2 linked regions of the Methylomonas sp. 11b genome follow. The protein of the gene in region 2 interacts with the protein of the main gene of each other region in a pairwise test. Links are inferred from orthologs where the notes say so. Each region holds a gene or a part of one and is shown on either strand. Other genes may lie near its edges. The genes, in order: moeA and mobA.

Region 1 (4,707 bases), 3.7 Mb from region 2 along the record:
TCTTAGGCCTTTTTGGTAACTAAAATCAGCAAGATCAAACTAAAATTCGAACCACTTCTAAATTATGAAAATAAGAAAGTGATGCGTATCACATATATTCAAAAGAACTGCAAAAACAGACAATTCTGAAAGGAATTTTCTGGATGTGTTTTTTCAACGGCCCAGCAATGTTTTTTTTGCTTGATTAATTTGGGCCGCCAAATAATCCGACCCTCCTCGATCAGGATGAAAGCGCGAAATGAGTTTACGGTGGGCCTGAATAATTTCTTCTTCCGTTGCGCCAGGCATAAGCCCCAAAACTTCAAAAGCCTCCGTTGTTGTCATGCCGGCTTGTCGAGATGAACCAGGACCCGGCTTACCATATTGCGGATTGCCGGCTTTGAATCGCAACCAAATACCATGAAGTTGTGGCGCGTATCTTAATATCAGAGGCATCGAGCGTACTAGAAACGCAAATATTACGCCGAATATCGCCAGCAGACCGCTAAGTTTTCCACTCAGCATCAGTACAAGCAAAATCAGCGCAACCGCAACCCAGACTAGTTGTTTAAGTCGCTTGCTGCGCAATTCGGCTGGTACCTTCATAAATCCCGATAGCATCAAAATTGCCAATACCAATGCCAACAATATCACTATTCGTATCACCCAGACTCCAAACGCTTCAACCTACGAACGTCATAATAACTTAGAATACGGTCAGTTCGACAAATGTAGAGAAGTCCATGTTCAGCCCATCAGTCCTCGGCTTCGCGGCCGCCAGCGGCACCGGTAAAACCAGTTTACTGACAAAACTTATCCCGATGCTGAAAGCACATAATCTGGAAATAGGTGTTATCAAACACAGTCATCACGACTTCGAGATTGATCAACCCGGTAAAGATAGCTTTCGGCTGCGCGAAGCGGGCGCCACACCGGTTATGCTGGTTTCCCGACACCGGCGTGCGGTAATCAGCGAATTGTCCGCAGATAACGATATTTCGCTGACTGAACAACTAGCCTTGTTTCCCAATGCAGGCCTGGATTTGATTTTAGTGGAAGGATTCAGGCACGAGAGCTACCCCAAAATAGAGCTGTGCAGACCAAGCCTAGGCAAACCGCTGCTTTACCCTGAAGACCCGTCTATTATCGCGATAGCAAGCGATGAAACCGTCTTAACACCACCCGGCTTACCTTGCCTTGATCTAAACGATGCAGAGGCCATAGCCAAATTCGTTATCGAAATCTTTTTGAAGCGCCAACGTGACTAACATCTGCTACCCCAACAAACACGATTTATTAAGCGTCGAACAGGCTCTATCGGAAATCCGCAAAGCCATCAAGGCCATCCCCGAACAAGAGCTAATCGCGTTGACCCAGGCCCTTGGTAGAACACTAGCCGATAGCGTGAGCTCACCCATCGACGTCCCTCCGCAACGTACGGCAGCAATGGATGGTTACGCGTTTGCTGCTGGCGATATAGCTGCGGGGCAGCAGGCTAAACTACGAGCAATCGGCACCTCTTGGGCCGGAAAACCATTTTCAGAGCTACAGTCGCCCGGCCAATGCGTCAGAATATTTACAGGGGCTGTGGTCCCTGAGTTTGCGGACAGCGTTATCGCCCAAGAACAAACCGAACTAAATGGAGACACTGTATCACTTCCCCAGGACTGGCAACCGTATAAAAATATTCGCGCGGCTGGTAGCGATGTTAAACAGCATGATGAGTTAGTTACCGCATCGAAAAAGCTCTCCGCTCGCGACCTCAGCCTACTGGCTGCGGCAGGTGTCGAACAAATCAGCGTGAAACGCAAACTTAGAATTGGCTTTTTCTCGACTGGCGACGAATTGGTACCACTGGGAGAACCGCTAGCTATCGGCCAAATCTATGACAGCAACCGCTACCTATTAGCCGGGCTATTATCCGACCCTAATCACACGGTCTCGGACTTGGGCATCGTCGCAGACGATCAACTGAAACTCGAACAAACTTTCAAGAACGCAGCCCAGCAACATGACGTCCTCATTTCCACCGGCGGTGCGTCGGTTGGTGATGCGGATTTTGTCAAACAAACGCTGGAAAAATGCGGACAGGTGAACTTCTGGAAACTGGCGATCAAACCCGGTAAACCCCTGGCTTTTGGCAAGATCGGCAAGTGCTGGTTTTTCGGTTTACCCGGCAATCCGGTTGCCGTCCTGGTCACTTACGAGAAATTCGTAAAACCAGCTTTGGAACAGCTCGCCGGCGCGCCACCCACGCAAGCATTGCGGTTACGTGTTCGTTGCGACAGCAGGCTAAAAAAATCACCCGGGCGGCAGGAATATCAACGTGGCATTCTGTACCAGCAGGACGACGGCGAATTAGCCGTCCGTCTCGCCGGTCAACAAGATTCTCATCAACTGAAAGTGGCCAGTCAGTCCAATTGTTTTATTGTGCTGGATGCAGACAGTACAGGTGTAGATGTTGGGGAAATGGTGACAGTAGAGCCCTTCTCTTCGACGTTACAGACAGCTTACTAGCCTTCTCACCAACCGGTGTATTCTTGGCCAACCGGTTGGAAAACACGAAACACAAACAGGCTGCCAGTCCCTGCAAACGAACGGCAGAATGTCTAATTACGCAGCTGCTTCCGCAAGATTCCCTAGATATCCATGTTTTCTGGCCAGATATTCGTCTACAAATGCTTGCATCGGTTCGGCTTCATAATCACGCAACCCGCTGACCGCCAGCTTTTTAAAGCCGGAACCAACCACGTCTTCACCGCATTTGATTTGGAAATAAAGATAAGCGGTGGCGCGCTTGCCGTTGACTTCCATTTTCGGTTCCAGCATTTCCAGCCGCGGTTCGTGAAAATCCATCCGGTTCAATGTCAAGGTCATGCTCTCATAGATCACCAAAGGCCGGTCTATATTGAACATGACTTGCTCTTTGGCCAACAAAGGCACCAACACATACGGAAAGTTCTGCCCGGAAAAAGCCACATAATCGCGAATCAACGCCTCGATTAAGGCAGGGTCGCGAATCACATCGCCGGAACGTTCGATCTGCAAATAGGTTTTACCTTGATTGTCGGTGACATCGATTTTTTCGGCATCATCATCAGGAAAGTTCAGCAATACACCGTGACCAACCATTCCGGAAAAGATGAAGTGCATATTCTGGCTAAGACCGTATTTGTCCAACACTAGCGAGAATAATAAATCGCCCGGTACGCAAAAACGTTTTGCGTCTTCGTCATGCAAGGGGTTGAAGTCATGGGCAACTTCTTTGGCAAACATGCTGGCCTGCGCGGCGCTGATAGCGACACTGCCCTCCTGAATGTCATAGTATTCTTTTAAAAACATAGCTTTATTAATTATTTAGTAACGTGGGACGGACGGATCGCAAACCTGAGACCAGGCGTCGATGCCGCCCTTCAAATTGAACAATCTTTGCAGACCGGAATGCTGCAAAAAATTGCAAGCTTGCTGGCTACGCATACCATGATGACAAATCACCACCACGTCACGGTCTGCAGGCACTTCGGCGAAGCGCGCGGGGATTTGCTGCAGCGGTATCAATACGCTACCGGCAATCTTGGCGTAGGCAAACTCGTGGGGCTCCCTGACGTCCAGTAAAAATACCGATGGGTCGTCCTGTAAATGTTGTTGTAGCTGTTGTGGCGTGTATTGATTTATTGGCATATGAATCTTTCCAGTCTCTGAAGCGCGGCGGCCATTCTATCGGTTGAAGCGGTATATGCAAATCGAATGTGTTGATTGGCCAAGTATTGACCAAAGTCTTTGCCGGGTGTTACCGCTACGCCTTCTTGTTCGAGTAGCTGTTTGGCAAACTCAAAACTGTCGTCGGTAAACGCACTGCAATCGGCATAAATATAAAACGCCCCTTGGGGTTTACAGGCTATTTTAAATCCCAACCTTAACAAGTTGTCGTAAAGAAAATCCCGCCGCTTTTCAAATTCGTCGCGGCGTCGATACAATTCGGCCATATTTTCAGTGCTGAAACAGGCCAACGCAGCGTATTGAGAGTGGGTAGGCGTAGAAATAAAAATGTTTTGCGCCAGTTTTTCCACGGCGTCGATAAAATCTTCCGGCACGATCAACCAGCCGATACGCCAACCGGTCATGCCAAAGAATTTGGAAAAACTGTTGATGACAAATACATCGTCGCTGAACTCCAAAGCACTGCTGACTGTTTCGCCGTAAACCAGACCATGGTAAATCTCGTCCGAATAAAAGCAGCCCCCTAAGGCATGCGTCTGTTGAATCGCATCGCGCAGCGCATCGTTGCCAATGATGGTACCGGTAGGGTTGGACGGCGAAGCAATTAATACGCCTTTGCTGGCCGGCTGCCAGTGCTGGCGTATCAACTCGGCGTTGAGTTGATACGCCGTTTCGGCACCTACATTCACAAAACGAGTTTTACCGTCGAAAAGCTGCACGAAGTTGTCGTTACAGGGATAACACGGATCAGCCATCAAGATTTGCTCGCCCGGATTTAAACTAATCCCAAACGCCAGCAAAAACGCGCCGGACGCGCCGGGTGTAATGAAAACCCGTTTTGGGTCCAGATCTACGCCGTATTGCGCCTGGTAATAATCGGCAATGCTGCGTCGCAATTCCGGCAATCCGGCCGCAGCGGTGTATTTGACCTCCCTACCTTGCATGAACGCATTTCCAGCGGCCAATATTGCCGGTGGTGTCTCGAAATCCGGCTCGCCAATTTCCATG
Region 2 (13,290 bases):
TTTTGACGCCAAAGAATGGCTCAACGTCGCAGCAATATCTGGTTGAAAAAGATGCGTTGATTCAGTTGGATAACAGCGGCAACCGGTTCACCGGCAAACTTGCGGATCGCTATATTTTGCGTAGAACCAGCGTCACCGATAAGCAGCCTGAACATTCCGGGCATTGATTTAAACCTTAAGCCGGGTGGCCGCGTGCGCTGGCGGCCACCCGGAGATTAGAACTGTTATATCGATTTCTGCTGGTTTTTGCGCCGAAAATAGACAATGGCTAAAAGTACCGTCAAGGCCAACGCGCCAAGCATGAAACGCGGTTCCACGACCTTCACCGAATGATTTTCGTCTTTGAATTTGAACTTGGCGAGTACGCCCAAGGCGGGGTCGGTAATGTCGATGGTAATCGATTTGGCGGCAAGATTTAAAAATTGCACTTCGCTGCCATCGAATGGCTTGTTGTTACGGGTATCGTTGCTGACCATGCCAGGATAAAGCGGTGTTTCAGCAAGTTGCGAGATGCTCAACTGCTTGGCGATTTCTTGCTCAAGCTCGCGAGTGGTTTTGCCGTCGGTTTTGATATGAATCGGTTTTTGGTCGTCTATCTTAATCTCGATTTCGCCTTGCGAGGCGGTGAGGGCTTTTTTCGAGGAAAAGCCGTCCAAATATTCCACATCCGCGCTGAACACCAGATCAAAAGCCACTTGCACGCCGTCGGCGTTGAAATTTTTATCGGCAAGATCGAAACGCAAGCCTTGGTTGCTGTAATCTCTCACTGTTATCGTTGTCAACGAATAGCCGGTTTTGTTGGCGATGATTAATTCTGCTTGTTCCGGCGGTTGGGTAATGGTGATGCCGCGCCAATTCGGATCCAGCTGAATCATGCCGTCCTTCATCGATGTGAGCAGTTTTTTTGTGACCGCGTGAGGCTGTGTCGCATCATCAAATTTGTGTGCATTGAGAAAGCTCAAGCCGGTAGAGCGATACAGCTCTCCATCGTCGATACGCCATTCCGCCGTGTATGAAAACAGCGAATCGCTGGTTCTGCGAGGCATGCTGGTATGAATGCGCAATTTATCCTGCTCTGCCGGCGTAGTGAGTGCAAAGGCTGATTGGACAAAAACACCCGACGAACAGAATGTCAGAATGATGGCGAGAGTCGTTCGTTTCATCGTGGTTCCAAGCAAAAAGAAAATTACGTTAGCATAATGCGGCGTAAATGACACAACCTTTGATTAGTCGGACCTTAACGCCACTAATTTGTAGTGTTTGCCAGTGCTGATAATTTGCGGAAAACTAGGCTTTGCTTCCTGGTGTTTGCTCTGAAAAGGAGGCGGTTTATGTTCGGGAACCAAAAAAATTCACCGCTTGAAATAAATTTTCAAGCAAAAAATAGGGATATTGAGGCCGGCAAACACCACGTAGCAAGCGCTCGAATATATGTTCTGTACTACAATCCCAGTGCGCTGGGCGGCTGGGTGCTGAATCAGGCTGTTTTAAGTCAATAAGTTGCCAGCAGGGTATCGGTAAAATCCGAAGAGGGTAGAAGTGGACGAATCGATAGGGAGTATAAATAGTGGGAACTAGAATTTTTCCGCTAAATTGTTCAAAAAATTAATAGATTAATAAGGAAATGCCGTTATGACATTAGATTCTCATGCTGCTAAATTAAAAGAAATGGCGGAGAAAATTATAGATTTTACGCCTCAAGAAATCAGTAGTATTACGCCGGAAGAAATTCAACGTTTATTTTATGATTTACAAGTTTATCAAATTGAGTTGCAAATGCAGAATGAAGAGCTGCAAAAAGCGCAATTTGAATTGTCCCGCTTAAATAATAAATTAAATTTTACCTACCATTGTGTTCCGGTGGGTATTATAACCCTAGATTATCAAGGCTTCATAGAACAAGCGAATCATACCTTTGCAGATATGTTGGGCTATAAAGCCAGTAAATTGCAGAAAACGCATTTTTCCAAGCTAATTTTCGAAGAAGACAAGAATATATTTATTCACCGTTTTGATGCCTTTTTCAAAGCGCCAACCAATAAAAGCTTACAGTTGCGTTTGCAAGGGGATAAGAATTTTGCTTTCCCTGCTTTAATCAAAGGTAATGCGGATGACGGTAGCGATACGGCGAGCGAATCGTTCGATTTGAAAACGCGTAAATTAATCGTGACTATCACAGATATTAGCGACGTGAAAACAGACGCAAATAAGACTTGAGTGTACTGTCGCAGCGTGACGGGTAAAGTTGTCCAGAGGCTTTATTAATTTAAACGATTGATATTAAATAACATGGTTTTATGGATAATGAAAACACTGTAAAAGTGCCGCCGCAGTACATTGTCGGGATCGGCGCTTCCGCCGGAGGCTTGGAGGCGATTGAGGCATTTTTCAAGAATATGCCTGCCAATAGCGGCTTGTCGTTTGTAGTGATTCAGCACTTGTCACCGCAGTATAAAAGTTTGATGGCTGAACTATTGTCCAAACATACTGCTATGCCGGTAAAGCGCATCGAGGACGGTATGAAAATCGAGCGCAACACCGTCTACTTGATTCCACCCCGGAAAAACGTCACGGTGTTTCACAATCAGCTGTTGTTGGCCGAGCAAGACCCCAGCAAAGGCATTAATCTGCCGATCGATATATTTTTGCGCTCCTTGAGCGAAGACGCCAGAGAACTGGCTGTAGGCATTATTTTGTCCGGCACCGGCAGTGATGGCACGCGTGGTATTCGCGCCATCAAGGAATTTGGCGGCATGGTCATGGTGCAGGATGAAAACTCCGCCAAATTCGACGGTATGCCCAAGAATGCTTTTGCTACCGGTTTGGCGGATTTTAGTTTGCCGCCGGAGAAGATGCCCGATCAGTTGTTGGCTTTTGTTAAGCATCCCTATGCCACCTTGCAGGAAAAGCATATCGTTTCTTCCGACGATAGCGACATCACGCGGATTTTTTCGATTCTTAGGGAAAAGTGCAAAATCGATTTTACCTTTTATAAACCCAATACGGTGGTTAGACGCATTGAACGGCGCATATCTATCAATCATTTAAAAGATATATCAGAATATTTAAACTTATTACAAACAAATCCTCACGAAGTTTTGGTTTTATTTCAGGAATTGTTGATAGGCGTTACCAGTTTTTTTCGCGACGAGCACGTATTTGATGATATTCGCGAGCATTGGTTGAAAAAAGTCGTCAAATTATTACAAGAAGATGAGTTGCGAGTTTGGGTGACCGCATGTTCCACCGGCGAGGAAGCTTATTCCTTGGCGATGTTGTTGTCGGAATACCGGGAGTATTCCGGACATTATTTTCGCGTGAAGATTTTTGCGACGGATGTCGATCTTACGGCCATCGAGAAAGCCAGTAATGGCAAATATCCGGAAAGTATTATCGCGGATATTCCACCTAAGCTTTTGTCAAAATATTTTATTCGCCGGGAAGATTATTTTCAGGTCAGCCAGAAAATTCGGGAAATGGTGGTGTTTGCCCAGCATAACCTGATTAAAGATCCGCCGTTTACCAATATTCATATACTAAGCTGTCGAAATGTGTTGATTTATTTACAGCCGGTATTGCAAAAGAAAATATTGGAGTTATTCAACTTTTCTCTGGTAAAGGACGGCTTGTTGGTGTTGGGTACCAGTGAAACGATAGGCGATATGGGTGAGTATTTCGATGTGGCAAGTGCCAAATCAAAACTATATCGCTCTAAAGGCAAATATAAATCCTTGGGTTTTACTGCATCTCCCAGTGCTTTAATGACTTACTCGCCGTATCCGACTTCTGTGCGCTCATCGAATGCGCTTAGTGGTCAGGAAGAAAGAGTATTGGATAGGTTCATCAGGGCAATATCCAATGATGTATTGCCGTTTACGATGATAATCAACGAGAATATGGAAATATCCCATATTTTCGGCGATTCCAAGGATTATTTGAGTTATCCCAGCGGCAAGCTGGTGAGTAATGTCAGTAAAATTGTCAAAAAAGATTTATCCATACCTATTTCCACAGGTATTCAAAAAGCCTTAAAAACGAATAACGAAATTGTGTTGTCCAATATTCGGGTCAGAGAGCAGGACAGTTTGCGGACGTTTAGACTGCAATTTAAACCTCTGCCGGGTAAGAAGGGCCAAGAAATCTTAGTGGCGGCGATGATCACGGAGACGGTCGATCCTTCCTGTTTCAGCGAGACGGAAACCTTGGTCTACGATGTCAATTTGGATGCCAAACAACGCATTATCGATTTGGAGCAAGAATTACAATTTACCCGCGAAAACCTGCAAGCCACGGTGGAAGAATTGGAAACCTCCAACGAGGAGCTCCAGGCCACCAACGAAGAATTGTTGGCGAGTAACGAGGAGTTACAGAGCACCAACGAGGAGTTGCAATCGGTTAACGAAGAGCTTTACACCGTTAACGCCGAACACCAGGGCAAGATAGTCGAACTGACCTTATTGAATAACGATTTGGATAATTTATTCAATAGTACGAATATCGCTACCTTGTTTTTAGACGAGAATCTGGATATCAGGCGTTTTACCCCGAAACTACAGTCGATATTCCATATTTTGGAAACCGATCTCGGGCGACCGTTTTACCATCTAACCCATACCATTAAAAATCTCGATGTCATTGCAGTGGTTAAAAGTGTCAATGATAGGCACAACTGTTTTGATCAAGAAATTCAGCTGGAAAATGGTACCTGGTATTTATTGCGGGTTATTCCCTATGTAGTTTCCGCTAAAGTCAATGCCGGTGTCATTCTGACATTTGTGGACATCAATCAGCTGAAAAGTGCGCAACTGGAATTGCATAAGCGTGAGGAGCAAGAAACGCTGAGGCTGGCCAAGTTTGTACAGTTTTCCAATGATGCGATCACCTTGCTCGATCCGGACGGTACCATTGTGACCTGGAATCACGCCGCCGAGAAACTCTATGGTTGGTCGGCGCATGATGCGCTGGGGATGAATTTTTACAATTTAATTCCGGAAGAGGAAAAACATTTTGCCAAGCAAGGTCTGAACAACTTGAAAGTGGGTAACACCTTGCCGTCTTTTCAGGCCAGACGGCTCACCAAATCCGGAAAGGTGGTGCACGTTTCGGCGTCGGCTTGCATGTTTCAAGCGGAGAACTCGGCCAGAGAGTTAATCGCTTTGACTGAGCGCGACTACGTTCACCAACATCAAGTTGAAAAACAGGAATGTTTAAATTGTTTGCAAAAACTGGCAACGATAGTGATGGACACCGATGAGGCGATAATTCTATTTGAAGTGTCGGGTAAAATTACGGCTTGGAATAAGGGCGCCGAAACCTTATACGGCTGGGATAGCTTGGATGCAGCCAGTATGACGTTTACAGAGATCGTCTCGGAGGATGAACGGGCCATTACTCAACAGTTGATTCAGGAATTGATAGTCGGTGGCGGCGTGAAAAGTATCAAGACCAAACGCCTCACCAAGGATCAGAAAATCATCCCGGTGCGCATGCATGCCACCGTGCTGGGTAATCGTTCAGGAGAAGCGTTGTTAATAGTCAGCAGTGAAAAAGCGGTGCGCTGAGCGGCTAATATCAAGTTGCTATTAAGGCAAGATTTCGGCTAACGATTGCTCCACAGTCAGCAATTCCGCCGGCGTATTGATGTTGACGAAGATGTGCGGCGTGTCGCTGAAATCCACCTCGACCATTGAATGCCGATGAAACCAAGTCTGCAACTTGCGCTCACCGCTACGCAGGTAATTCTGTAAATCAGTTTGCAAGCTGGTTTTCAGCACTGCGAAAACCGGGTGTAAGCGTTCGCCGTCAAACGCCACGGCGATGTCCGCATCCTGGCTAATTAATGCGTCGAGCAAGCGTTGCAAATGCATGCTTGCTACCAGCGGCGAATCGCACGGCGCTACCAGTAATATCCCATGTTGTGTGGCCTGCATCGCCGCCAAGATACCGGCTAGCGGGCCGTCGAAGCTTGGTTCGGCATCGCTGATAACCGGGTAAGCGAATTGCCGGTACTGGTCTTGATGGCGATTGGCGCTGATTAATAATTCATCCACCAACGGGGCCATGGCAGCAAGCGCATAGCTAACCAAGGGCCGGTTATTGCACAACATCAAGCCCTTATCTTGCTCCTGCATGCGTCTGGCCATGCCGCCCGCCAGCACCACGCCGCTAACTTTGTTTTGCCCGCTCATGATGGTAAGCTTTCTCGATGTTAAAAAGACTCGTCATTTTCGCAAGCCTGCCGTTGATTGCAAGTTGTGCCGCGCAGCCTCTGCATACCGAAGAAGTCACGTATTACCAGGTGGAAACCAGCAAACCGTACGACGAAGTATTGGCGGAACTGGAAGTGGCGATTGCCGAACACAACTTTCGCATCACCGGCCACAGTCGGGTGGGGAAGGTGATCCGTGATAGAGGGGCCACGAATTTTCCGGAATACGATACCGTACAGTTTTGCAATCTGACGTTGGCAAAGGTCGTGCTGGAAATCACCCCGCACGCGATAGGCTATATGCCCTGCAATGTGGTGACCTACCAATTCGAAGGTAAAACCATCGTCAGGACGCATCTGTTGCCGGAAGATACCGGCAACCCGGCCTTGAATAAATTCGCCAAGGAAATGAACCCGCAATTGCGACAGATTGTCGACTTCGCCGCCGAACAATAAATATCCCTACAACGATAAAAACCGAGCATCATGAAAAAATCATTCTTCGCTACTCTCGCTGTTGTAACGCTGCTAAGCGGCTGCGCCACGACTCAGGAAAACTCAAAGCCGGAGGCCGCCGCTGCCGAACCTGCGGCATTGGTCAATGACTATCCCACCCGCGACCGCGTCGAATATGTGTTGGAATGCGTCGCCAAGCACGGCGGCCTGACTTATATCAGCCAATATGCCTGCGGTTGCAAAATCGATAAAATCGCTGAAAAACTCAGTTTTGAAGAATACGAGTCAGCCAAAACCTTTACCCAGATGCAAAAAACCCCAGGCGAAGCCGGTGCGGCGTTTCGCGATCCTAAACAATCCAAGGATTTGCGCACCAAGTTGAAAGATGCTGACGCCGAAGCGGAAAAAGCCTGTTTCGTTAAATAATTCCTGTTGACCATGATGGCCCCGACTGGGTTGTCATCATGGTTCATGTCTTTTCCGTCAAACCATCGCTATACGAGCAGTTTGGCGTTTGCCGTCGGACTCAATTAATATGCCCAACGCCGAGTTTTTTCTCTCCTACCCCAAATTCAAGCTGGCGATTTTGGCCTTGTTGACGTTCAACATCGGCATATACGCAGCGGTCGATACGCTGACCACTGCGGTTGATGCGCTGGTTTGGGTGATCTTATTGGTGATGTTCGAACTGGAAACCGTCAAGGCCGCGCCGTTTAATGAGACGACCTTGCACGCGGTGAGGAACGTGTTGATTGTGGTGATTGCCTTGGTATTCGGCAGCTACGTCCGCGATAACGAATGGTTGGATGTGCTCAACTCTCTGCTCTGGTTTGGGTTGATTGTGCTGCTCGAGTTGGAAGTGCGCTGGCCGACTTTGGTTGCTCGACACCGGCAGCTGTTTTGGTCGATCACTCTCGCTGTATTTGTGGGTTTAGTCGGTATGGTTGTGGCTTGGCTGATGCAGTCAGAGTGGCTGGATGCTTACGATGCGCTGCTGTGGATCGCCGCATTCGGCGTGATTGAAGTCGATATTTTTCATTTTCTGAAGTTGACGCGCGATTAATCCCAACGCCATTTTCAGCGGTTTCCCAAGCATGAGACAGATTGTTTGGTTGCTTATTTTGGTGGCGCCGTTGCTGCTGAAAGGCTGGTATGTCGATAATTTCATTTATCGCTATACCGGTACCCGTTTGTTGGGGTTTACCCAGGTTTTATTTAACGATGCCGTGATTTATGGCGGTATTTTAATATTACTGTATTTATCGCTGCTGCCGACTATGATGCGTTGGTTGGCGGCATTATTGCGCCTGGCGGCTATACTGTTGTTCGCAGTTTATATTATCGATTACGCCATTATCGTTAATTTCAATACCCATTTGGCTTTGGGTGACGCCATAAAATATACGGATTATTCGTATAAATATATTCAGCAAATTTACGGTTTAAGCGATTTTGGTATGCTTGCGCTTAGCGTATTAATGTTGGCTGTACCTTTATATTTTTCGTGGGTAAGGTTTAAATCCGTAAATCCTTATGTCAAAAAGTGGCCCATCTTCTTAATTCTTAGTTTGCCGTTGGCCGCCGCGTTTGCCGATAATGAAAAATATGCCCATGCCTGGATTTATAAAAATGTCATTGATTATAATTTAACCATATTGTCTGAGGCTGCGCCGTATAGCGCCGCTTATGTCGATACTTTTAGTTTTCAAGAGCATATAAACTGCCAAACTCAGCCGGCTCAACCTAAGAATATTATTATGTTGATGGTAGAGTCGCTTTCCGCTTATCAAAGCCGGTATTTCTCCGGCATCCACGATTGGACGCCCAATCTGGACGAGATTGCTAGCCAACATCAAGCGTTCAAGAATTTTTACGCCAATGGTTTTATAACCGAAGACGGCGAAGTCGCCCTGCTGACTGGCTTGCAGCCGCTCTATCCGCCCTCCAGTTATACCGACGACGGCGGTACGTCATTTTATAGTTTTTATAATATAAAAGACTCCCTACCCAATATCCTTAAAAAGCACGGTTATAAAGCCGAGTTTTTAACCACTGCCGATTTGGAATTCGGTAACACCGGCGTTTGGGCAAAAAGTGTGGGTTTTGATTATGTCGAAGGCCACGACCAGCCGGAATACGATAAATGGGAACGGTTTCATTTTGAGGCCGCGCCGGATGAGGCCTTATATTTAAGAGCTTTGGATAGGATCGAGAAAAATAAAAAAAATAATTTTTTGCTGTTTATCAAAACGGTTAGCAGCCATCATCCCTATATTAATCCGGAGACTAAGGAAAAATCCGAATCGGCGGCCATTACTTATACCGACAAGCAAATAGGCCGGTTTTATCGAGAACTCCAAAATAGTGGCTTTTTCAAGAATGGCATCTTGATTATTGTCGGCGACCATCATTCGATGACGCCCTTAAAAAAAGCCGAGGTTGAGTTATATGGCCAGTATAAAGCTTCGGCAAAAGTGCCTTTAGTGATTGCCGATGGTTATCAGCCGGCAAGCGTGGAAAACAATCAATATCAACAAATTGATGTCTTTAATAGTTTGCAGGGTCTGATCGCCGGCAAGCAGTGTTATTCGGATTGGAATGGAGTATTGTTCGGCGCAGCGAAAGCCTCACCCAAATACATCATTCATCGTCGCGGCGACAATCGGGATATGGTTAGCGTGTTTGGCGAAAACGATGAATTTCTGGTGAAACTGGATGGCGATAATACCCGGGTAATCAGCAAACTACCGGCGGAGCAGACTGTCAGACAGCTGTTGGTCGATAAGATTAACGCGTTGCGGATAGCGCGGGCGAAGTGGGCATTGACACAATCCGCCGAAAAGTCAGATTGATACGGGCTTGCTTGGCTTGGCGAGTTTTTGGCAATTCGTGGCGCCAGTGGTGTTGCAACTCACCGGCCATGATCAGCAAGTCGCCGTGACTTAGTTCTATATCCAACGTCGTACGGCTGCGGGCATGACGGAAACGCAGCAGTCGTGTCTCGCCGAAACTCAGCGAAGCAATCAGCGGATTCGGTCCCAGTTCTTTTTCATTGTCGGCATGACACCCCATCGAATCGCGGCCATCGCGATATAAATTGGCCAAAACGCTGTTGAATGGTTGTAGGCAAACAGCTTCGACGTCGATGCGTAAGGTTTGTAGCTCGTTGGTCCAGGGCAAGGGTTGGTGATCGACCCCGGAATAACGGTATTCTGCGTCTGCGTCGCCATACCAGGCCATCAAGCGCGGTACCTCCACCCAGCGGCCGAAGATATGGATTTGCTCGGTTTGCCAGGCCAGGTTTTGCCGCAGGCTGTTGAAGTAATTGTCTGCGATGGTTTGTGGGTAGAAAGCTTGCAGCAGGTACAGCTCGCCATCGCAGGGAGCCAGATTCTGGTACTTGACGATTAAGGTCGATGTCATCGCAGCAGGAGTTTGGACAGCTTCGGCGACTTTAGCCGCCGAACCAGTCCATCAGACAAATGAGTCGGTTTTAATGTACCAACAAAATAATCAACTGCGCGGCAATGATCCGGAGAATCATGACCAAGGGGTATACGGTAGCATACGCCATAGACACCGCCGCCGCCGGGCTGAGATTGTTGGCAAATGCCAAAGCCGGCGGATCGGTCATGCTGCCGGCCAGCAAGCCGCAAAGCGTCAGGAAGTTGAGTTTATAGACTATCCGGCCCACGGCGGCGATGATAAGGAGCGGAAGTAAGGTGATCAAAGCCGCGCAGGCCATCCAGTAAAAACCGTCGCCTTTGACCAGTGTTTCGACGAATTGATCGCCGGAGTGCAAACCGACGCATGCCAGGAACAGCACGATGCCGATGTCTTTTAAAATGATGTTGGAGCTTTTCGGCAAGTGCCAAGTCATCGTCCCCCAATTGCCCACTCTGCTCAGCATAATGGCTACCAGTAGCGGCCCGCCGGCCATGCCCAGTTTGACCGCCGAGGGAATGCCCGGCAAATACATTGGCACACTGCCTAATAACACCCCCAGCGAAATGCCGATAAAGATAGGCATGATTTGCGGGTGAGCCAGTTCTTCCAGCGAGTTACCCAGGGCTTTTTCGATACTGTTCAGCGCTTCCTGGCTGCCGACGACATTCAATTCATCGCCAAAATGCACATGCACGTTGCTGGTGGGAGAAAACTCGACGTCGGGACGATGAATCCGGGAAATGGTGACGCCGTAAAGCATGCACAGATTGCCAACGGTTTGATTGATCGCTGATTTATTGGTGACTACCAGCCGTCTGCTTTGCAAATTGGTGGCAATTTGTTTCAGATCGATATCCGATTCCGGACCGATCAGAATTTTCAGTTGTTCCAAGGGTTCGCGTTCGCCGACCAGCCGGATGGTGTCGCCAATTGCCAAGTGGCTTTCCTGACCGGCCACATCCACCGCGCCATTGTGCAGAATCCGGGTCATCACCACGTTCATGCCTTCGAAAAACGGAATTTGGCTTAGCGTCAAACCGTTTAGATTGGGGTTTTCCACCCGTAAATCTTTCCAGATTGGGATGTGCGCATCTTGCTGCTGTCTGTCGGCAAAACTTTTGGCTTCCTCTGCAATATCTACCTTAAATAGGCGTTTGTTTAACAGCATGGCCAGAATGATGCCGGCGATACCGAATGGGTAGGCCACCGCATACCCCAGACCCGGCATTTTCAAGGTTTCGCTATCGATGCCGGCAATCCCGCTCAATACTTGCTGGGCGGCGGCCAGCGACGGGGTGTTGGTTGTGGCGCCGGAAAACAGGCCCACCGCTACGGGCATGGGAATATCACCTAAAATGCTGATCAATACCGTAATCAAGGCGCCCAGTATCACGATCGCGGCGGCCATGCCGTTCAGGCGCAAGCCGTAACGAAAAAACGAACTGACGAAACTGGGGCCGACCTGCAATCCGATTGCATAGACGAACAGCACCAAGCCGAATTCGCGCAAAAAATGCATGACTTCCGGATTGATAGTGAACTGGAAATGTCCGAACAGTAGTCCGGAAAACAATACGCCGGCAATACCCAGTTGGATGCCGGCCAGCGATACTCTGCCCAAAACCAGGCCGCTAGCCACTACCAAACTGATAATTAGTAGTGTGTGCGGTACGGAATCTTGATTAAAAAGTGATAGCAACCACGACATGGCCTATTCCTTTGGTTCGAGTGGGTTGAGGAAATTTTAGGTTTGCTTAGTCAATGTTGCCTGACTATGATGCAGAAGCCTGATAGCGCATTATGTCGCCAGGATTGTACAACAAGCCAACCAAGGGTGATCTCGATGAATAATAAATATCATAAAATCAAGTATATCGTCATGCTGGGGCTGTTTGCCGCCGGCGTCAACGCGGCGGATATTGAAGCGGGCAAGGCGAAAGCCGCTGCGTGCCAAGGTTGCCACGGTGCGGCCGGCGTCAGCAGCAGTCCGTTATGGCCCAGTCTGGCGGGGCAGAGCGCGGTGTATATCGAGAGCCAGCTGAATAAATTCCGCAACGGCCAGCGCGAAAACCCGGTAATGAAGCCGTTGGCGTCAGGTTTGAGCGATACCGACATTCAAAATATTTCTGCATATTACGCCAGCTTGCACGGCAAATCGGCCGGTAGCAGCGACGCCAACTTGGTCAAATTGGGCAAAGACAAAGCTGCAATGTGTCTGGGTTGCCACGGCAATAATGCGCAAGGTATGGGTATGGTGCCGAAATTGGCCGGACAGCACCCGCAATATTTGGCCAAACAGCTGACCGATTTTAAAAAAGGCGCGCGCAAGGCGCCGCAAATGAATGCCCTGGCGCAGTCACTCAGTGATGATGATATCAAGGCTGTGGCGGCTTATTTGGGGTCTTTGTAGATTATTGTCATGTTCCGCATCGTTTAGAGTACCGGAGCGATGCGGTTGCTTTGTTGAATGTTTCGGCTAATCTAGTGCGCAGATTTGTCCGAATCCCACAATCCAAGCGCGTAGCAAATTAATAGTGCGATGAAATTAAATGGTCCAATGCGGATTGGGTTTTTGCTGGCTTGCGCCTCGGAGTCTTCGCTAGCCGATTCGTTGTCGTCCGACGTGACGTGGTCGGTGATTGGGCGCAACATCACCATTACTCAACCGTCCTTTGCCGGCGTGGGCAGGGGCAGTTTTGCCGGTAATTCGGCAACGGTAGGTTCGGGGTCCAGCGTCAATTTGGCTGGTAGTTACAACATCCAGGAAGGCGATACCAGTTATTGTCCAGGCTGCGTCATCCAGCTTTACAACGCTTGGATTGCACCGGCTCAAGCCGGTTCCGCCGGCTTTTTCTCGGGAGTAATCTATCCCGGTTTTGGTAGCCAAAGCGGATCCTTCTCGAACCAACTCACTGCCCCTAAAACTCCTGGCACTTACTTTATTGGTCTTGGCGCAACGCTGGATTATGTTTACCAACCGAATACTGCCGGTGGGTTCGGAAAAGATCAGAATGGCATTTCCGGTTTCGCGCCGTTCCAGGTTACTGTTACACCCTTAGCGCTGAGTCCCATTACGTCCAGCGACAGCTTCAGCACGCTGCCTGGTTACTATTACAGCACCGGCGGCAATTTCAGCAACCACGGCACATTGATCAATAACAGTGCCACGCTCAGTCATA

The links.
Region 1: the proteins of mobA (region 2) and moeA interact in binary tests that used the Escherichia coli proteins (3 or more experiments, as listed by UniProt). The link is inferred for Methylomonas sp. 11b from one-to-one orthologs.

Annotation. Positions count from the first base shown.
Region 1 is NZ_KI911557.1:734,511-739,217, forward strand. What follows is about bases 454-3,367. They hold moeA (molybdopterin molybdotransferase MoeA), read left to right. Parts: upstream 454-1,239; coding sequence 1,240-2,496; downstream 2,497-3,367. Other genes in these bases: METH11B_RS0103625 (DnaJ domain-containing protein), read right to left, coding at 454-633; mobB (molybdopterin-guanine dinucleotide biosynthesis protein B), read left to right, coding at 723-1,247; METH11B_RS0103640 (DUF3581 domain-containing protein), read right to left, coding at 2,593-3,321; METH11B_RS0103645 (rhodanese-like domain-containing protein), read right to left, coding at 3,337-3,367. In the rest of the region: more of METH11B_RS0103625, read right to left, coding at 154-453; more of METH11B_RS0103645, read right to left, coding at 3,368-3,660; METH11B_RS0103650 (pyridoxal phosphate-dependent aminotransferase), read right to left, coding at 3,651-4,707. UniProt on the Escherichia coli protein: Catalyzes the insertion of molybdate into adenylated molybdopterin with the concomitant release of AMP.
Region 2 is NZ_KI911557.1:4,474,772-4,488,061, forward strand. Bases 4,386-7,295 are described here. They hold mobA (molybdenum cofactor guanylyltransferase MobA), read right to left. Parts: upstream 6,189-7,295; coding sequence 5,583-6,188; downstream 4,386-5,582. Other genes in these bases: METH11B_RS0121610 (chemotaxis protein CheB), read left to right, coding at 4,386-5,561; METH11B_RS0121620 (DUF302 domain-containing protein), read left to right, coding at 6,206-6,664; METH11B_RS0121625 (hypothetical protein), read left to right, coding at 6,695-7,090; METH11B_RS0121630 (hypothetical protein), read left to right, coding at 7,200-7,295. Also shown: METH11B_RS0121590 (copper resistance protein NlpE), read left to right, coding at 1-167; METH11B_RS0121595 (hypothetical protein), read right to left, coding at 225-1,163; METH11B_RS0121605 (PAS domain-containing protein), read left to right, coding at 1,633-2,217; more of METH11B_RS0121610, read left to right, coding at 2,298-4,385; more of METH11B_RS0121630, read left to right, coding at 7,296-7,727; METH11B_RS0121635 (LTA synthase family protein), read left to right, coding at 7,759-9,516; METH11B_RS0121640 (alpha-ketoglutarate-dependent dioxygenase AlkB family protein), read right to left, coding at 9,452-10,087; METH11B_RS0121645 (putative transporter), read right to left, coding at 10,158-11,819; METH11B_RS0121650 (c-type cytochrome), read left to right, coding at 11,955-12,521; METH11B_RS0121655 (autotransporter family protein), read left to right, coding at 12,651-13,290. UniProt on the Escherichia coli protein: Transfers a GMP moiety from GTP to Mo-molybdopterin (Mo-MPT) cofactor (Moco or molybdenum cofactor) to form Mo-molybdopterin guanine dinucleotide (Mo-MGD) cofactor.